2 regions of the Limnohabitans sp. Hippo4 genome follow, and region 1 is predicted to be linked to the other one. Evidence: predicted binding sites of a transcription regulator. Region 1 holds the regulator's gene; the other holds the start of a gene.
The links. The regulator LexA, encoded in region 1, represses DNA repair genes until DNA is damaged. The targets are predictions, from matches to a motif close to ACTGTATNNNNATACAGT.
Positions count from the first base shown of each region.

Region 2: B9Z46_RS04975 (LexA family transcriptional regulator) is a predicted target of LexA. The motif match lies at 5,536-5,553, and genes of this name have one in related genera.

Region 1 is NZ_NESE01000001.1:29,437-38,043, forward strand. Features, by position in the region: gene B9Z46_RS00145 (acyl-CoA dehydrogenase family protein) at 1-466, opposite strand, end outside; gene B9Z46_RS00150 (phosphotransferase) at 503-1,588, opposite strand; gene B9Z46_RS00155 (Crp/Fnr family transcriptional regulator) at 1,638-2,357, opposite strand; gene B9Z46_RS00160 (oxepin-CoA hydrolase, alternative type) at 2,413-3,192, opposite strand; gene B9Z46_RS00165 (3-hydroxyacyl-CoA dehydrogenase) at 3,197-4,717, opposite strand; gene B9Z46_RS00170 (D-2-hydroxyacid dehydrogenase family protein) at 4,769-5,776, opposite strand; gene B9Z46_RS00175 (hypothetical protein) at 5,877-6,197, opposite strand; gene lexA (transcriptional repressor LexA) at 6,258-6,929, opposite strand; gene B9Z46_RS00185 (asparaginase) at 7,013-7,990, shown strand; gene adk (adenylate kinase) at 8,046-8,607, opposite strand, start outside.
Region 2 is NZ_NESE01000001.1:1,054,014-1,062,620, reverse strand. Features, by position in the region: gene B9Z46_RS05005 (NAD kinase) at 1-140, opposite strand, end outside; gene hrcA (heat-inducible transcriptional repressor HrcA) at 169-1,173, shown strand; gene B9Z46_RS04995 (VOC family protein) at 1,195-1,722, opposite strand; gene hppD (4-hydroxyphenylpyruvate dioxygenase) at 1,733-2,812, opposite strand; gene B9Z46_RS04985 (hydroxymethylglutaryl-CoA lyase) at 2,805-3,740, opposite strand; gene B9Z46_RS04980 (Y-family DNA polymerase) at 3,771-5,054, opposite strand; gene B9Z46_RS04975 (LexA family transcriptional regulator) at 5,084-5,524, opposite strand; gene B9Z46_RS04970 (helix-turn-helix domain-containing protein) at 5,752-5,991, shown strand; gene B9Z46_RS04965 (HipA domain-containing protein) at 5,988-7,247, shown strand; gene B9Z46_RS04960 (DUF1330 domain-containing protein) at 7,267-7,554, shown strand; gene B9Z46_RS04955 (MBL fold metallo-hydrolase) at 7,651-8,607, shown strand, end outside.

The DNA of each region.
Region 1 (8,607 bases):
CACATTGAATGTTGGTGGCATCCGACGAGGCCACTTCAGGCTCTGTCATCAAGAAGGCGGAACGAATTTCGCCACGCAACAAAGGCTCAAGCCAAATGTCTTTGAGTTCTTCGCTGGCATAACGCTCTAGCGTTTCCATGTTGCCCGTATCGGGTGCAGAGCAATTGAAAATTTCTGCGGCAAATGGCACACGACCCATGATTTCGCACAAGGGCGCGTATTCCAAGTTGGACAGGCCTTGAGGTGCACGAGGCGACTTGGGCAAAAACAAGTTCCACAATCCTGCAGCCTGTGCTTTGGGTTTGAGTTCTTCCACAATTTTGGTAGGAACCCATGCATTGCCTTTGGCGCGGTTGTCCTCAATCTCCTTAAAGAAACGTGCCTCGTTGGGATAGATGTGCTCGTCCATGAAAGCCAGCAAGCGTGCTTGCATGGTTTTGACTTTGTCTGAGTATTCGAATTGCATTGAAGGTCTCCTGTTGAATTTCGATAGGGGGTGGGGTCAGACTTGGCTGGCGAAGTGCCATGCCATTTCCGCCATGGGTTTGGCGCCAGCGCCCGAAGCTTTTGCTTGTTCACTCGATGCCGTTCCGTCTTCCACGCGTTTGGCAATGCCTTGCAAAATGGCGGCGATGCGGAAGAGGTTGTAGGCCATGTAAAAGTTCCAGTCTGTGGCCAACTTTTCAGGGGTTGTAAAACCAGTGCGCTCGCAGTAACGTTTGATGTACTCGGCTTCTTCAGGAATACCCAAGGCTTTGTGATCCAAGCCGCCAATTCCGCGGAATGAACCTGGCTTGATGTGCCAAGCCATGCAGTGATAGCTGAAGTCGGCCAATGGGTGACCCAATGTTGACAGTTCCCAATCCAACACCGCCAACACTTTGGGCTCGGTGGGATGGAACATCAGATTGTCTAGGCGGTAGTCGCCATGAACGATGCTGACCAAAGATTCATCTTTGGCACTGCTGGGTATGTTGGCGGGCAACCACGCCATCAATTTGTCCATTTCAGGAATGGCTTGCGTGACCGAGGCGACGTATTGCTTGCTCCATCTTCCAATTTGGCGCTCGATGTAACTGCCAGGTTTGCCGTAGTTGGCCAAGCCTTGGTCCGCAAACTTCACGCTGTGCAGCGCGGCGATGACGCGGTTCATTTCGTCGTAAATTTCACCTCGCTGTGCGTTGGTCATGCCGGGTAAAGATTGATCCCACAACACACGACCCGCCACAAATTCCATGACATAAAAAGCGCGGCCAATGATGGCCTCGTCTTCACACAGTACATGCATTTTGGCAACTGGCACGGCTGTTCCGGCCAAACCTTTCATGACCGCAAATTCGCGCTCAATCGCGTGTGCTGAAGGCAGAAGTTTGGCCACAGGGCCAGGCTTTGCGCGCATGACATACGAACATGCGGGTGTGAGCAGTTTGTAGGTGGGGTTGGATTGGCCACCTTTGAACATTTCAACTGTTAAGGGGCCTTGAAATCCAGGCATGTTGGCTTGGAGCCATGCCTCAAGTGCTGGCATATCAAAGGCGTGTGTGCCGGTGACGGGGCGGGTGCCCACGAAATGATCAAACTGGCTCATGTGGGAGTACCGCCGTATGTAAACAAACTTGGTTTTTTGAAATCGCAGCTCAGTCGTCCGAATCCACGATTTTCAGAAGTGCTTCTCTGTCGAGAACCGTCAGGCCACCGGGCTCGATTTTGATGACATGTTCGCGCTCCATTTGCTTGAGCTCTTGGTTGACGCGCTGACGTGATGCGCCCAGCAGTTGCGCCAATTCTTCTTGCGCCAATTGCAAGCTGATGCGAATGGCTTTGGCATCCGACAGGCTGGGCACACCGTAGCTGCGCAGCAAGTGGTTCAATTGTTTGGCCAGTCTCGCGCGCAATGGCAAGGTGTTCAAGTCTTCGACCAAGCCAAACAGCTGGCGGATGCGCCGAGCATGCAGCCGAAGCATGGCGTCGTAAAGTTCGACATGCGAGGACAGAATTTTTTTGAAATCCGCTTTGGCCACGTTGAGCGTGGTGGTCTCGCCGTGTGCATACGCATCGTGCGTACGTCTGTCGCCATCGAATATCGACACGTCGCCAAACCAAATGCCTGGCTCGACGTAGGTGAGGGTGATCAGTTTTCCCGAGACCGATGTGGAACTGACGCGCACTGCGCCCTTGGCGCACGCGATCCATTGCTCCGGCGGCTCGCCGCGGGCTGCAATCAGTTCGCCGTCTTTGTAACGCTTGACGTAGGCACATCGAAGAATGTCGTGTCGGAGTGAAGGTGAAAGGGTAGAAAACCAACGCCCTGCGTTGATTGATTCTCTTTCCTCCATCGTAAGAATGGGTTCGTCCATAGTCTGTCTTTTGCGTGACTGGGTTGGTGAAAATTGTCGCCTGTGAGACCCGGTCTTATTCGTAGCGCGGTGTTTCTTTGTTCAAAAAGGCTGAAATGCCAATGCCAGCGTTGGCATGGTGCAAATTTTTCACGAAATGATCACGTTCTTGGGCCAATTGGTGGTTCAAGCTTGAACCATCCGCTTCGTTTAACAGTTCTTTGATGCTGGCCAATGCATTGGGTGCACGCTGGTTCAACTTGCTGGCCATGGTGAGTGCTGTGCCCAAGGCTTGCCCAGGCTCACACAATTTGTTCACAACGCCTAATTCGTGCAATCGCTCGGCGCCCACTCGATCACCCAACATCAAGAGCTCTGTGGCCAATTGACGGGGCATGACGCGCGACAAGCTCCATGTACCGCCGCCATCCGGCGACAAAGCGATGTTGCTGTAGGCCATGACAAAAATGCTGTTGCGTGCTGCCACAATCATGTCACAGGCCAATGCCAATGAAAAACCAGCGCCAGCAGCGGGTCCTTCAACGGCCGCAATGACGGGTTTGGGAAAAGTGCGAATGGCTTCGATCCAGTTGTGCAAACCCTCAATGCTTTGGGCTTGGTGCTCTGGCGGTTTTTGACGGTTGTCGTTCAGGCGCTGCAAATTGCCACCGGCACTGAACAAACCACCGTCACCCGTGATCACCACACTCTTAATCTCTGAGCTGGACTCGGCCACGCTAAGCGCTTCGACGCCGGCTGCATACATTTCTGGGCCCAGTGCATTCCTGTGTTCAGGATTGCTGAGGGTCAAAATGAGTGTGGCGCCTTCGCTGGTGCTGAGCAGTTGTGCTGACATGAGATCAGTCCTCGGTTTGCAAAAGAGACAAACCAATGGCACCACGGCGACGCAACCATGGACTCGGGCGATAACGTGGGTCGCCATAGACGGTTTGCAGGTTGAACAGCACTTCTAAAACATTGGTGGGGCCTAGCTTGTTACCCAGGGCCAGTGGGCCCACAGGGTAGCCCAGTCCTAAGGTGACAGCAATGTCCAAGTCTTGCGGTGTGCACACGCGTTGTTGGCACATGTCGGCTGCAATGTTCACAATGTTGGCCACCACACGTTGTGTGATGAAGCCACCGCTGTCGCGAACCACACTGACGGCTTTGCCATCCTTGGCAAACAAGGCATGGGCTGCGTCGCGCATGTCGCTGCGTGTGGCAGGATTGGTGGCCAAGACGCGGCGCTTGGTGGCTGCATCGTCAAACAACATGTCGATGCCAACCGTGCGGGCAGGGTCCAAACGCTCAACCACAGCCACGGTGGTGACATCAAAGCCCAATGGCGCTACAAGCGTCAGCGCTTGTGGAGAAGGCGATGCCCCTGTTTCAATGGTGGCACCCAAGTCCTTTAGCAGTTGAAGAAGCTCAAGCCTTCTGGAGGCGCGAGGCGAAACCCAGACAGGTGGGAATTCTTTAACCTCGGGTACTGGCGGTTCGGGCGCAATCACGGGCTTGCCTTCTACATAAGTGTAAAAACCTTCACCTACTTTTTTGCCAACGACACCGCCTGCAAGACGCTGGGCTGTGATGACGCTGGGTCTGTAGCGTGGTTCTTGGTAGTACTGGTTGTAGATGGATTCCATGACAGGATGTGAGACATCCAATGCCGTTAGATCGAACAGTTCGAAAGGGCCTAATTTGAAGCCGACTTGGTCTTTCAAAATTCGATCGATGGTGGCGAAATCGGCCACGCCCTCGGACACAATGCGCAGCGCTTCAGTGCCGTAACCACGGCCCGCATGGTTGACGATGAAACCAGGCGTGTCATTCGCTTGGACGGGTGTGTGGCCCATTTGCGTTGCAAATACAGTGAGACGTTCGCAAACTGATGGGTTGGTTTTCAAACCTGCGATGACTTCCACAACCTTCATCAAGGGAACAGGATTGAAGAAGTGATAACCCGCAAAATTGGCTGGTCGCTTTAAGGCGGCTGCAATGGCCGTGACGGACAGTGAAGAGGTGTTGGTGACCAGTACGGCCGTCTCAGGCAACAAGTTTTCAAGTTCAACGAACAAAGATTTTTTGATGTCTAAGCGTTCAACGATGGCTTCAACAACCAATTCACACGACTTCAAATCATTCAGGTTGCTGGCACCATGTAAACGTGATTTGTAGGCATTGACGGTGTCTGCATCCAGTCGCCCTTTGGTGGCCAGTGTGTCCCAGACTTGGAAGACGGCTTCTTTGGCTTTTTGAATGGCGTCTGCTTGCGTGTCATAAAGCCAGACTTGGCTACCTGCTTGTGCGGCAATTTGAGCAATACCGCGGCCCATAGCGCCTGCGCCAATGACGGCCACTTGATTGAATGCGATGGTCATTTGTTGAATTCGAATTTGTAAAAAAGTCACTGCATTCAAGCAGTCTGTTTTTCATCGACGAACTTGAAGTGCGCCGGGGTTGACGATGTTGGTCGGTGTGCCTTTGATGAAGTTCACGACGTTGTCAAACGCTGCACCAAAGTACAACTCGTAATTGTCTTTTTCGACGTAGCCAATGTGAGGTGTACAGATGCAATTCTCGAGACGCAGCAAAGCATGACCCTGCAAGATGGGTTCATGTTCAAAGACATCAATGGCAGCCAAGCCAGGACGACCACGGTTGAGTGAACTGATGAGTGCATCGGGTTCAATCAGTTCTGCGCGCGATGTATTCACAATCATGGCGCTGGTCTTCATGCGTGACAAGTCGTCGAGCGTGACGATGCCGCGTGTGGCATCGTTCAAACGCAAATGCAAAGAGATTACATCACTTTGTTCAAAAAAGGCTTCACGTGTGGTGGCTGGAATGTAGCCGTGCTGTGCTGCTTTTTCCCTTGAGGCTTCACTTCCCCAAACCACAACTTGCATGCCAAAGGCCTTGGCGTAACCTGCGACCAGCTGGCCAATCTTGCCGTAGCCCCAGATGCCCATGGTGCGGCCGCGCAAAACCGTTCCCATTCCAAAATTGACAGGCATGGATGCAGACTTGAGGCCTGATTGTTGCCAAGCACCATGTTTGAGGTTGCCAATGTATTGCGGCAATCTGCGTGCCGCAGCCATGATCAGTGCCCATGTGAGCTCGGCCGGTGCGTAAGGTGATCCGGTGCCTTGGGCCACAGCAATGCCTCGCTCGGTGCAAGCTTCTAAATCAATGTGAGAGCCTGCATGGCCAGTCTGTGAAATGAGTTTAAGTCGAGGCAACTTTTCAATCAGTTGTCTGCTGAGGTGTGTGCGTTCGCGAATCAAAACCAGAATGTCTGCGTCTTTAAGTCGCACAGACAATTGGCCCAAACCCTTGACGGTGTTGGTATAGACCTTGGCGCTGTAGGCATCCAATTTGGACGCGCAATCTAGTTTTCGGACGACATCTTGGTAGTCGTCAAGGATCACAATGTTCATAGGCACTATTGTGCCTTGCCCGAAGGCTTCTATGGACTTCTGAATTCAAATTTTGAGCACCAAAATGCACTGCATAAATGGCAGCAATGGTGCAGGGGGATTAATGGGGCAGGGAAGGCTTGCTTTTGGCTTCTAAAGCAACCAAACGGTCGAGTTCGGCGCAGACGTCGGCCATGCGGCCAGAAATGACCATTCGACCTGCGCAAGAGGCGGTTTCGCCTTGCTCTGACACGCGAAGGACGCGAAGTGCACGTTGTTGTGCTTGTCGAGGACCCAAGCTTGCACTTGGACTTGCACCAGAAATGCTGACTTTGTGACTTGGCTGGGCCTTTTCAAATGGGTTGTCCAAGTTCATTGAAGAGCTGAGGAACTTTTGAAAACCGTTGTAAATGCTTGTGATGCCGAGGAGTGCGATGGTCATATCTAACCTTTGAAAATGGATGAGCGATGCAAAAATGATGTTGACAATGCAATGAGCGATTTACATCAGCAGCGTGTTGCGGATGAGACCCACAGCCAAACCTTCAATGTCAAAGGGTTCGCCAGGTTGAACCAAAATGATAGGGTAGTCGGGGTTTTCGGGCAGCAGTTCAATGCGATCGGATTGGCGACGCAAGCGCTTGACGGTGACTTCTTCACCAAGGCGTGCAACCACAATTTGGCCATTTCGTACCTCTTTGGTGGCTTTCACGGCCAGCAAGTCGCCGTCCATGATGCCTGCATCGCGCATGGACATGCCACGGACACGAAGCAAATAATCGGGTTGCTCTTGGAACAGGTGAGTTTCGACGTGATAGGTGCGATCGACATGTTCTTGGGCCAAAATAGGTGAGCCGGCAGCAACACGTCCAATGAGTGGCAATGCCAATTGGGCAAAACCTGGCAATGGCAGGCTGAACAGGTCGCCAGAGTTGCGCAGGCTGTCTCGTGAGTTGCCTTTGAGACGAATACCGCGGGATGTACCGCTGACCAAATCGATGGCGCCTTTGCGTGCCAAAGCTTGCAGGTGTTCTTCGGCTGCATTGGCAGATTTGAAACCCAATACCTGTGCAATTTCTGCGCGTGTTGGCGGTGCGCCAGTTTCAGCGATGGTTTTTTGGATGAGCTCCAAAATTTGTTGCTGACGGGCTGTGAGCTTGGGTTGATCGATCATGGTGCGGTCCTTGAAAGGTGGCTGAGTTGACAGACAACTGTTTTCTTATCCAGTAACTGTATTTTTAACCAGTCTTTTTTGAAATGCAAGCAAAAAATCAAAAAATTGTTGTTTTAGGCACCGGCGGCACGATTGCGGGCGAGTCCAGTTCGGCTTCTGAGGGGCTCAGTTACAAGGCTGCTCAGAGGGGGATTGATGTCTTGCTCCAGTCTGTTGCAGAAATCGGACAGGGTCTTCCAGAGGCCTTGAGCGGCTACCAATTTGAATCTGAACAAGTGGCGCAGCTGGACAGCAAAGACATGGACTTTGCCACTTGGTATCACTTGGCTCAGCGTTGTGAGGCTTGGCTATCGCAGGATGATGTGGCGGCGGTGGTGATCACCCATGGCACGGATACGCTGGAGGAAACGGCTTATTTCTTGTCCCGTGTCATTGCCAATGAAAAACCCATTGTGCTGACTTGTGCCATGCGTCCTGCCAATTTCAAAGATGCCGATGGCCCCCAAAATTTGCGAGACGCATTGACGTTGGCATCAGTTGCCAAAGGCGCTGGTGTTTGGATGGTGGCAGCTGGCGAAATACACCACAGTCAGCATGTTCAAAAAGTACATCCCACGCGGTTGAATGCCTTTGACTCGGGCGAAGCTGGCTTGGCAGGCACAGTCATTCAGGACCAAGTGACATGGCGTTCAGAGTTTGCGCCAGTGGCTCAGCCCAACAAAATCAAGCTTTCTCACTTACCTGATCCCGCATCATGGCCATGGGTTGAAGTCATCATGAACCATGTGCAAGCCAGTTCTAAGCTGGTAGATCTGCTAATCAATGCCGGCGTACGAGGCATCGTGCTTGCAGGAACAGGCAACGGCTCTGTCAGTACCGATTTGAAGGAAGGGCTGCTGCGTGCGCAAGATGCGGGCGTGCAAATTCGTGTTGCCAGTCGGTGCAACCAAGGGCCTGTGATCGTGACGGCGTCACACATCTTCCCTGTGCTGTCAGGATTGAGCCCAGTCAAATCAAGAGTGGCTTTGATACTGGACATGGTGTCCAAGCCAACCGACTGATTTACCCAAAAAAAATCCGGCCTCAGCCGGATTTGGACATCGCACGTGCGCGTGATCAGGCAGCGCCCAAAGCTTGCATGGCGCGCTTGGTAATGTCCTCCACTGAGCCCATGCCGCTGATGGCGCGGTACTGAGGCGCAGCGTGTGCTTCAGCTTTAGCCCAATCGGAGTAATAGGCCACCAAGGGGCGTGTTTGTTGGCTGTAGACGTCCAAGCGCTTTTTGACGGTTTCCTCTTTGTCGTCTTCGCGTTGAACCAAGGGTTCGCCGGTGACATCGTCTTTGCCTTCCACTTTGGGTGGATTGAATTTGACGTGATAGGTGCGGCCAGACGCAGGGTGTGAGCGACGTCCGCTCATGCGCTCAATGATGGCATCAAAGGGCACATCAATTTCGAGCACGTAGTCGAGTTTGACGCCTGCGGCTTTCATGGCATCAGCTTGGGGAATGGTGCGAGGGAAGCCATCAAACAAGAAGCCATTGGCGCAATCTGCTTGCGCAATGCGTTCTTTGACCAAGTTGATGATGAGGTCGTCGCTGACCAGGCCGCCCGATTCCATGACGGCTTTGGCTTGAAGACCGAGCGGGGTGCCCGCTTTTACAGCGGCACGCAACATG
Region 2 (8,607 bases), 1.0 Mb from region 1:
TCCAGCACCACTTCGGCGCCGATGCGACTGATGAATTGGGCCACATCGTCCAGTACCCGACGCGAGCTTTCCAAAGCCGCGCCAGAAACCACGGCGTGGTACTTGCCAAAAAGCGCAACGTGACGAAATTTAGACTTCATTCGCAAATTACATCATTAAAATGACCGAATGCTAGATGATCGTGCCAAGTTATTACTCAAAGCGCTGGTTGAACGCTACATTGCGGACGGCCAGCCTGTGGGTTCCCGCACGCTGTCCAAGGCGTCCGGGCTTGAATTATCCCCTGCCACCATTCGAAATGTCATGTCCGACCTCGAGGAGTTGGGCCTGATTGCCAGTCCGCATACATCGGCTGGCAGGGTGCCCACCAATAGGGGTTATCGCCTATTTGTCGACACCATGTTGACGGTTCAAAAGGGCGAATTGCCCACCCAAAGGCTGGCGCCTGACCAACCGCAAAAGGTCATTGCCAACGCCGCCAACCTGTTGTCCAGTTTGTCGCATTACGTGGGTGTGGTGATGGCGCCTAAACGTGCGTCGGTGTTCAGGCACATTGAATTTTTGCGTTTGTCTGAAAAACGCGTGTTGCTGATCATTGTCTCGCCCGAAGGGGACGTGCAAAACCGCGTCATCTTTACCGAGGCTGATTATTCACAAAGCCAGTTGATTGAAGCGTCCAATTATTTGAACGCGCATTACGCGGGCATGGCCATCGAGCAAGTGCGCATGCGCGTGAAGCAAGAGCTGGTCAATTTGCAATCAGAAATTGCCAGCCTCATGCAGGCTGCGGTGCAAATGAGTTCCGAGGCTTTGAGTGAAGACGAAGGCGATGTGGTGATTTCGGGTGAGCGCAACTTGTTGTCGGTGAGTGACTTTTCTAACGATATGGGCAACTTGCGTCAGGCCTTTGATTTGTTTGAGCAAAAAACGCAGCTCATGCGACTGCTCGATGTGTCTAGTCAGGCCGATGGTGTGCGTATTTTCATTGGCGGTGAAAGCCAGTTTGTGCCCATGCAAGAGTTGTCGGTGGTCAGTGCACCGTATGAGGTAGACGGTCATGTGGTGGGTACGTTAGGCGTTATTGGTCCTACACGCATGCCCTACGAGCGCATGATTCAAATTGTGGACATCACGTCCAAGATGGTGGGCAACGCTTTAAGTCAGTCGAAGTAAATCGACTGACTCGTTTTTCAATCAAGAAGGTTCATGCATCCAAGCCGCATGCTTGGGCGCGCGCTTGGTTTTGCTCCACTCGTTCAGCATGTCCCACTTCACTTCGTCCAAGGTTTTGTACATCTCGGGCGTGCCGGTGTTGGTGGCCAGTTCCAAACGGTGACCGTTGGGATCAAAGAAATAAATGCTTTTGAAGATGGTGTGGTTGGTGGGGCCCAACACTTCAACGCCATTGGCCTCTAGCTTGGCTTTGGCGGCCAGCAAGGTTTCCATGCTGTCCACTTCGAAGGCCATGTGCTGCACCCACGCAGGGGTGTTTTCATCACGGCCCATTTCGGGCGAGTTGGGCAATTCAAAGAAGGCCAGCACGTTGCCGCCACCTGCATCCAAAAAGATGTGCATGTAAGGATCGGGCGCTTTGGTGGAGGGCACCAAGTCTTCGGCAATGGCCAGCACAAAATCCATGTTCAAGTTTTTGGCGTACCACTCGACGGTTTCTTTGGCGTCTTTGCAGCGATAAGCCGCGTGGTGAATTCTGCTAATTTTCATGACTTTCCTTTTAGGCGTCGACTTGAAGGGCGCCACGTCTAATTTGATCACGTTCTAAGGACTCGAACAATGCTTTGAAGTTGCCTTCGCCAAAGCCCTCATCGGCCTTGCGCTGGATAAATTCAAAGAATACTGGGCCCAACAAAGTTTGCGAGAAGATTTGCAACAACAAACGCTTTTCGCCATTGGCGGTGGAGCCGTCCAACAAGATACCGCGTGCCTGTAATTCTGCCACTGGTTCGCCATGACCTTTCAGGCGCTCTTCCAGCATCTCGTAGTAGATGTCGTTGGGCGCTGTCATGAGGGGAATGCCCGCCATTTGCAGGGCGTCAACGCTTTTCATCAGGTCGTCCGTGCGCAACGCAATGTGCTGAATGCCTTCGCCGTTGAACTGCATCAAATACTCTTCGATTTGTCCGCCATTTTTGCCAGATTCTTCGTTCAAAGGAATACGAATGAGGCCATCGGGTGCTGTCATGGCTCGGCTGGTCAGACCCGTGTGTGTGCCTTTGATATCGAAGTAGCGAATTTCTCGGAAGTTAAATATCTTCTCGTAAAAAGCGCCCCAAAACGCCATGCGACCCTTGTACACATTGTGGGTGAGGTGGTCGATGATTTTGAAGCCGTGGCCCACGGGGTGGCGATCTGCACCTTCAATGAATTCAAAGTCGATGTCGTAAATACTCCTGCCGTCTTCGTAACGATCGATCAAATACAGGGGCGCACCGCCGATGCCTTTGATGGCGGGCAGTCTTAACTCCATCGGCCCTGTCGGCACCTCGACGGGTTGCGCGCCCATGTCTAGCGCACGAGCGTAGGCTTTGTGCGAGTCTTTGACTCGAAACGCCAGCGCGCAAGCGCAAGGACCATGCTCTGCGGCAAAGTAGCCCGCCAAGCTTCTGGGTTCGCGGTTGACAATGAAATTGATGTCGCCTTGGCGGTACAGCACCACGTCTTTGGAGCGGTGTTTGGCCACCAAAGAGAAGCCCATTTTTTCAAACAAGGGCTCGATGACACCCGCCACAGGAGATGCAAACTCTACGAACTCGAAACCGCACAAACCCATCGGGTTGTCAAACAAATCAGCCATGAAGTGCTCCTTTGAAATTCTTGGGCAAGCCAGCGCGCCACAAAGTGCCATTGGTTTGTTCCCCTGTCAGCCATCCAGCCACTTGCTGGCGCAAGGCCAACAGTTTGGGAATGTCGATGCCTGTCTTCACGCCGGAAGCTTCTAGCATAAAGGCCAAGTCTTCGGTGGCGGCATTGCCACTGGCGCCCGGTGCGTGCGGGCAGCCGCCAATGCCAGCCAGTGACGCATCAAAGCGTTGAATGCCCAGGCTGAGCGTGGCATAGGCATTGGCCAGTGCCAAGCCGCGCGTGTCGTGAAAGTGGCCGCAGCAGAGTTTGTTGCCAGCGATGCGCAAGGCTTTTTCTACCAGCACGCTGACCGAGTGCGGGTCGGCATAGCCCACGGTATCGGCCAAACTCACGCGGTCTGCGCCAGCGTCTAACAAGGCTTGCATGAGGCGCAGCACTTCGTCCACTTTCACTTCGCCTTGCAAGGTGCAACCAAACGCGGTGCCCACGCCGCCTTCAATGAGGGTCTTCTTGCCAGAGGCGTCGCGTGCTGCGCGAATGCGCGCCAGCTCTTGCACCACTTCATCAGGCGTTTTGCGCAAGTTGGCCAAGCTGTGTGCATGGCTGGCCGACAAAGGCAAGACCATCAGGTCGGCATCGCCTTCCAATGCGCGTTCAGCGCCTTTCAAATTGGGGATGAGCACAGAGGCCGTGAGGCCGGGCAGTGTTTTGGCAAAGGCCAGCACGTCCCAGGTGTCTGCCAGTTGCGGCATGAGCTTGGGCGGTACGAACGAGCCGACCTCAATTTCACGTTGGCCAGCAGCGTAGGCCTGTTGAATCCATTCTATTTTTTGCGCTGTGGGCAAAATGGTTTGAATGCTTTGCAGGCCATCGCGCAGACCGACTTCTCGAACGATGGCAGTGGCGGGCAACGTGGACATGGTGGTGTTTTCAGTGATGAAAAATTCATTCTAGACCACTGGCACCTCTGTCCAATCGGTGGTGTAGTTGGGCGATCGTCTTTCTTGCCGCATTTGCCACCCGCTGTAGGCGCCTTGCGTGGACACCTTGACCGCACCACGCCCAAAGCGTTTGTTCAGGGCGTCCAAGGTTTGCATGAGCGTACCTTGCGCAGGCGCAGGCTCTTCTAGCAAGTCGCCTTGGTAGTGCGTGACGGGGCTGATGTCGCTCAACACAATGCCGGCTTTTTTGTATTGGTACTCAGGCTTGTACATGCGCTCACACAGCGCGTCCACCCATCTGAAAATCACCAAGCTGTCGTTGGTGGGGTAGGGCAGTGGCACGGCCAAGCTGGGCGAGTATTGCGGCAAGTCTTTTCTAAAACGGTTGGTGTGCAAGAACGCTTGAATGACGGCCGCTTGGCTGTTTTGTGCGCGCAGTTTGGCGCAGGCGTTGGCCACAAACGTAGACAGCGCATCTTTTAAAACAGGCAGTTCGGTGACCATGTTGCCAAACGACCGGCTGGAAATGATTTGCTGTTTTTCGGGTGTAATTTCTTGCAAATCAACGCAGGGGATTTCTTGCAACTCGCGTTGTGTTTTTTCGATCACCACGCCAAAGTCGGCGCGCAAGGTGGGCGTGTGTGCGGTTTTTAAATCTTGCACCGTGTGAATGTTGTACTCGGCCAAACGCTTGGTGAGCTTGCGACCCACGCCCCACACTTCCTCCACAGGCAATTGTGTGAGTAGCTTGTCTTTTTGTGCTTCAGTGAGCGCGTTGAAATTGAACACACCTTGCGAGCGTGGATGCTTCTTGGCCACATGGTTGGCCAGCTTGGCCAATGTTTTGGTGGGCCCAATGCCCACACACACCGGAATGCCTGTCCACTGCATCACACGCTGGCGCATGGCGTAACTCACCTCGCGCAAGTTGGGTGTGCCGGTGAGGTCGACAAAACATTCGTCAATGGAATACACCTCCGAGCGCGGCGAGTACTCGCTCAAAATTTGCATCACGCGGTTGGACAAGTCGGCATACAAAGCGTAGTTGCTGCTGAGTGCAAACACACCATGCTCGGCCACCAAAGCTTTGCACTCAAACCAAGGCTGGCCCATGCGCACGCCCAAAGCCTTAGCCTCATTAGAGCGCGACACCACGCAGCCATCGTTGTTGGACAGCACCACCACGGGCACGTTGCGCAGGTCGGGGCGGAACAAGCGTTCGCAACTGACGTAGAAGTTGTTGCAATCGACCAGGGCCAGTTGTTGAACGGGTGCTTGTGTGGCAGAACTCATCGCGATGCATAACAGGTTGATGGTGCCTCTCAATACAACTTGTGCAAGTTGTAGGTGACCACGCCCCAAACGCTCAGCTCCTCGCCGCTCTTCACCACAATGGGCGGGTACAAATTGTTCTCGGCCACCAACTTCACCACACCGCCGCGCTTGTACAAACGCTTCACGGTGAACTCGTTGTTGAGCACAGCCAACACAATGTTGTTGTGCTTGGCTTCAATGGAGCGGTCGATGACGAGTGCATCGCCTTCGTAAATACCAGCACCCACCATGGAGTCGCCCTTCACTTTGAAAATGAACGTGGCCTCTTTGTTGCGAATGAGGTGGTCGTTCAGGTCAATGCGTTTTTGGGTGTGGTCGGCTGCGGGCGAGGGAAAGCCAGCGGGCACTTTCCAGGCGCACATGTTGAGCCACAGCTTGGGGGCGGTGGGGTTTATTGGCTGAGGTGTGATGAAAGCAGTTGTAGGCATGCTTTAAATATACTGTATGAAAATACAGCATTCAATCTGAAATTTTGAAGAGAAAAATGAAATAGCAAGAAAAATTCAAAGGCACTGCGATAATTTTCAATTTATTTTGATCTCTAAGGATCAAATAGTGAATCATTGGATAAATTTCTAATAATTTTGATCTTATTGGAGCAAAATATAAGTTAAAAAGCCATTATCAAATTAATGTGTTCTTATAAGATCAAATTATGAAGATTGAAACATCACGCATCCATGAGTTGGCCAAAGCGCTAGAAACCGAGCGCAAACGACAAAAATTGTCTCGTGAGGAGGCTGCTGCAGTTTGCGGTGTGAGTACTTCATTCATTCGAGATGTGGAGGCCCATCCAGAAAGCTGCAGTCTTGGCAAGCTTGTGAGGTTGGCCAGTGGCTTAGGGCTCACCTTTCACATCACAGGCTTGTCGCAGACCGAAGGCGACCCATCATGATCCGACTGCGTGTGTGGGCTAACGCCCAACCAATGGGGTGGTTAGGCCATGAGATGGCGCAGTATTTTTTTCAATATGACGAAGAATGGCTCAAGGCCAAAGATGCCTTTCTGCTTGCGCCGCAGTTTGAATTGCGCAAGGAGCCTTATAGAGGCGACGCGGTCAAGACCTTCTTTGGCAATTTATTACCAGAGGGAACGCCACTGGATGAGGTCCTGAATCAGATTCAGCTTCGAGGTGCCAACACCTTGGAGTTGATCGGTGAGTTGGGAGCCGATTTACCGGGCGTTTTGTCTGTATTGCCAGATCATGTCACCCCCAATCAACTACAAAAATACAGCGAGCTGTCAAAAGCGCAACTCAGTGCCAGGGTCAACGCACGTGCAGACAAGCAAGCACTCCTGACTTCGAACGCGCAAACCCGAATGTCACTGGCTGGTGCGCAAGACAAAGTTGGTTTGCGTTACGACGATCAGCGTGGTCTTTTATACGACAGCGTTGCTGGCGCACCTACCACGCACATCGCCAAACCAGACTCTAGGTTGGTGCGCTACCAGCCCAGTGCGATCAATGAATACCTGTGCATGAAATTGGCTGCAGAAATGCAATTGCCTGTGCCACCTGTTTATTTACTGCGCTTGCCTGAAGCGCTTTACGTCGTGCAGCGCTATGACCGTGTTGTTGTCAATGAAGAGATCATTTGTTTGCATCAGATTGACGCCTGCCAGTTGTTGGGCGTCGGCTCTGACTGGAAATACGAGCGTCAAGGTGGGTTCGTCAGCCTTAAAAAAATTGTGCATGCGTTTCGAGATTTGAAGCTCTCGGGTAAAGACTTGTTGTCTGTACAACGCTGGGTCATGTTCAATTACTTGATCGGCAACAGTGACGCGCATGCCAAAAATATTTCGTTAATGATTAACAGTCAGGGGTATGTGCTTGCGCCTTTTTATGACCTTTTGTGTGTGCAGGCCTACGGTGACAACGATTTGGCACTTTTTATTGGCGATGAAAACACCTACCAAGCCGTAGGCGCACATTCATGGGAGGCGTTTTGTGCCGATTGTGAATTTGGCTTTAAACCCTCTATGGCATTGTTCAGAAAAATGGCCAAAGACATTGGCAAGTCTTGGGAGAAAACGGTGGGTGCAGCAACTCGCCAGCTTCAGCTAAGCACTGCTGAGACTTTGCTGATAGAAAAAATCGGCGCCATCATCCGTTCTAATAGCAAAGCTGCTTTGTCCATGACATCTAGCTGATCAAACACAAGGAGACCCTATGAGCGCTTATGTGATTTTTGATGTGGAAATTTTTGACTTAACCCGCTACCAAGAATTCATGACGGGCGTTAAACCGGCCCTAGAAGCTGCGGGTGGCAAGTACTTGGCACGGGCCGGCGAGCACCGCGTTTACGAAGGTGACTGGGAGCCTCGGCGCATCGTCATTTTGGAATTTCCCGACATCGCTGCGTTTGAAAGCTTCTACAACGGGCCCATCTACCAGGGCCTTAAAAGCATTCGCGATGAATGCAGTCGCGCGCGCTTGGTAGCTGTACAGGGCTTGTAAGTGTCAAGGCACTGGAAGGGTTATTTCAAAGTACGAGCGCACTTCTAAGTACGCCATTGGTATATTGAGTGTTTATAAAACTGAGGAGACCTCATCATGTTGGACAGACGCTTGTTTTTGGGTGCTGGCATTGCCGGCGCATCCGCTCTTACTTTCTCATCGGTGTGGTCACAGTCGGCCCCCAACTTTGGCCTGCCCGACTTGCCCGCCGTGGGCTACAAGCGCATGAAGTTAGGCAAGATGGAAATCATTGCCTTGAACGATGGCGCTGTGCGCCGCCCTTTGGGCGAAGAGTTTGTGACCAATGCCCCCCTGGAGCAAGTCAAAGCCTTGTTGGCCAGCCAAAACCTGCCCACCGATTACATCGATGTGCCCTACACCCCCTTCTTATTGATCAATGGCGATCAGCGCTACTTGTTTGACACCGGCTTTGCCGATAACGGACCACCCACCACCGGCAAACTGGCCGCCAACTTGGCAGCTGTGGGCTTGAAACCCACCGACATCAACAACGTGGTGTTGAGCCACTACCATGGTGATCACATCAACGGTTTGCGCAACAAAGCCGGCGAACTGGTGTACCCCAACGCGCGTGTCCACGTGCCCGCCACAGAGCATGCATTCTGGATGGACGATGCGCGCATGGAAGCCGCACCCCCCGCCATGAAAGGCGCCTTCATGGGCGTTCGCCGTGCATTGGGTAATTTGGGTGGCGATCAGTTGGTCAAGTTTGAGTCGGGTGCTGTTGTGGCGCCAGGCATTACATCCGTGGCTGCGTTCGGTCATACACCGGGTCACACCTTGTTCCGCATGGATTCAGAAGGTCAGTCGTTTGCCTACGTGGCCGACATCACCAACGTGCCATCCTTGTTTGCACGTGCGCCAGATTGGTCTGTGTTGTTTGACATGAACCCCGCCATGGCACGCATGTCACGCCGCCGCATCTTTGACATGCTGGTCAAAGACAAAATGATGGCCGGTGGTTTTCACTTCCCCTTCCCAGCGTTTGGCACGATGGAAGTCAGTGGCAACGGGTATCAGTTCAAGCCGGTT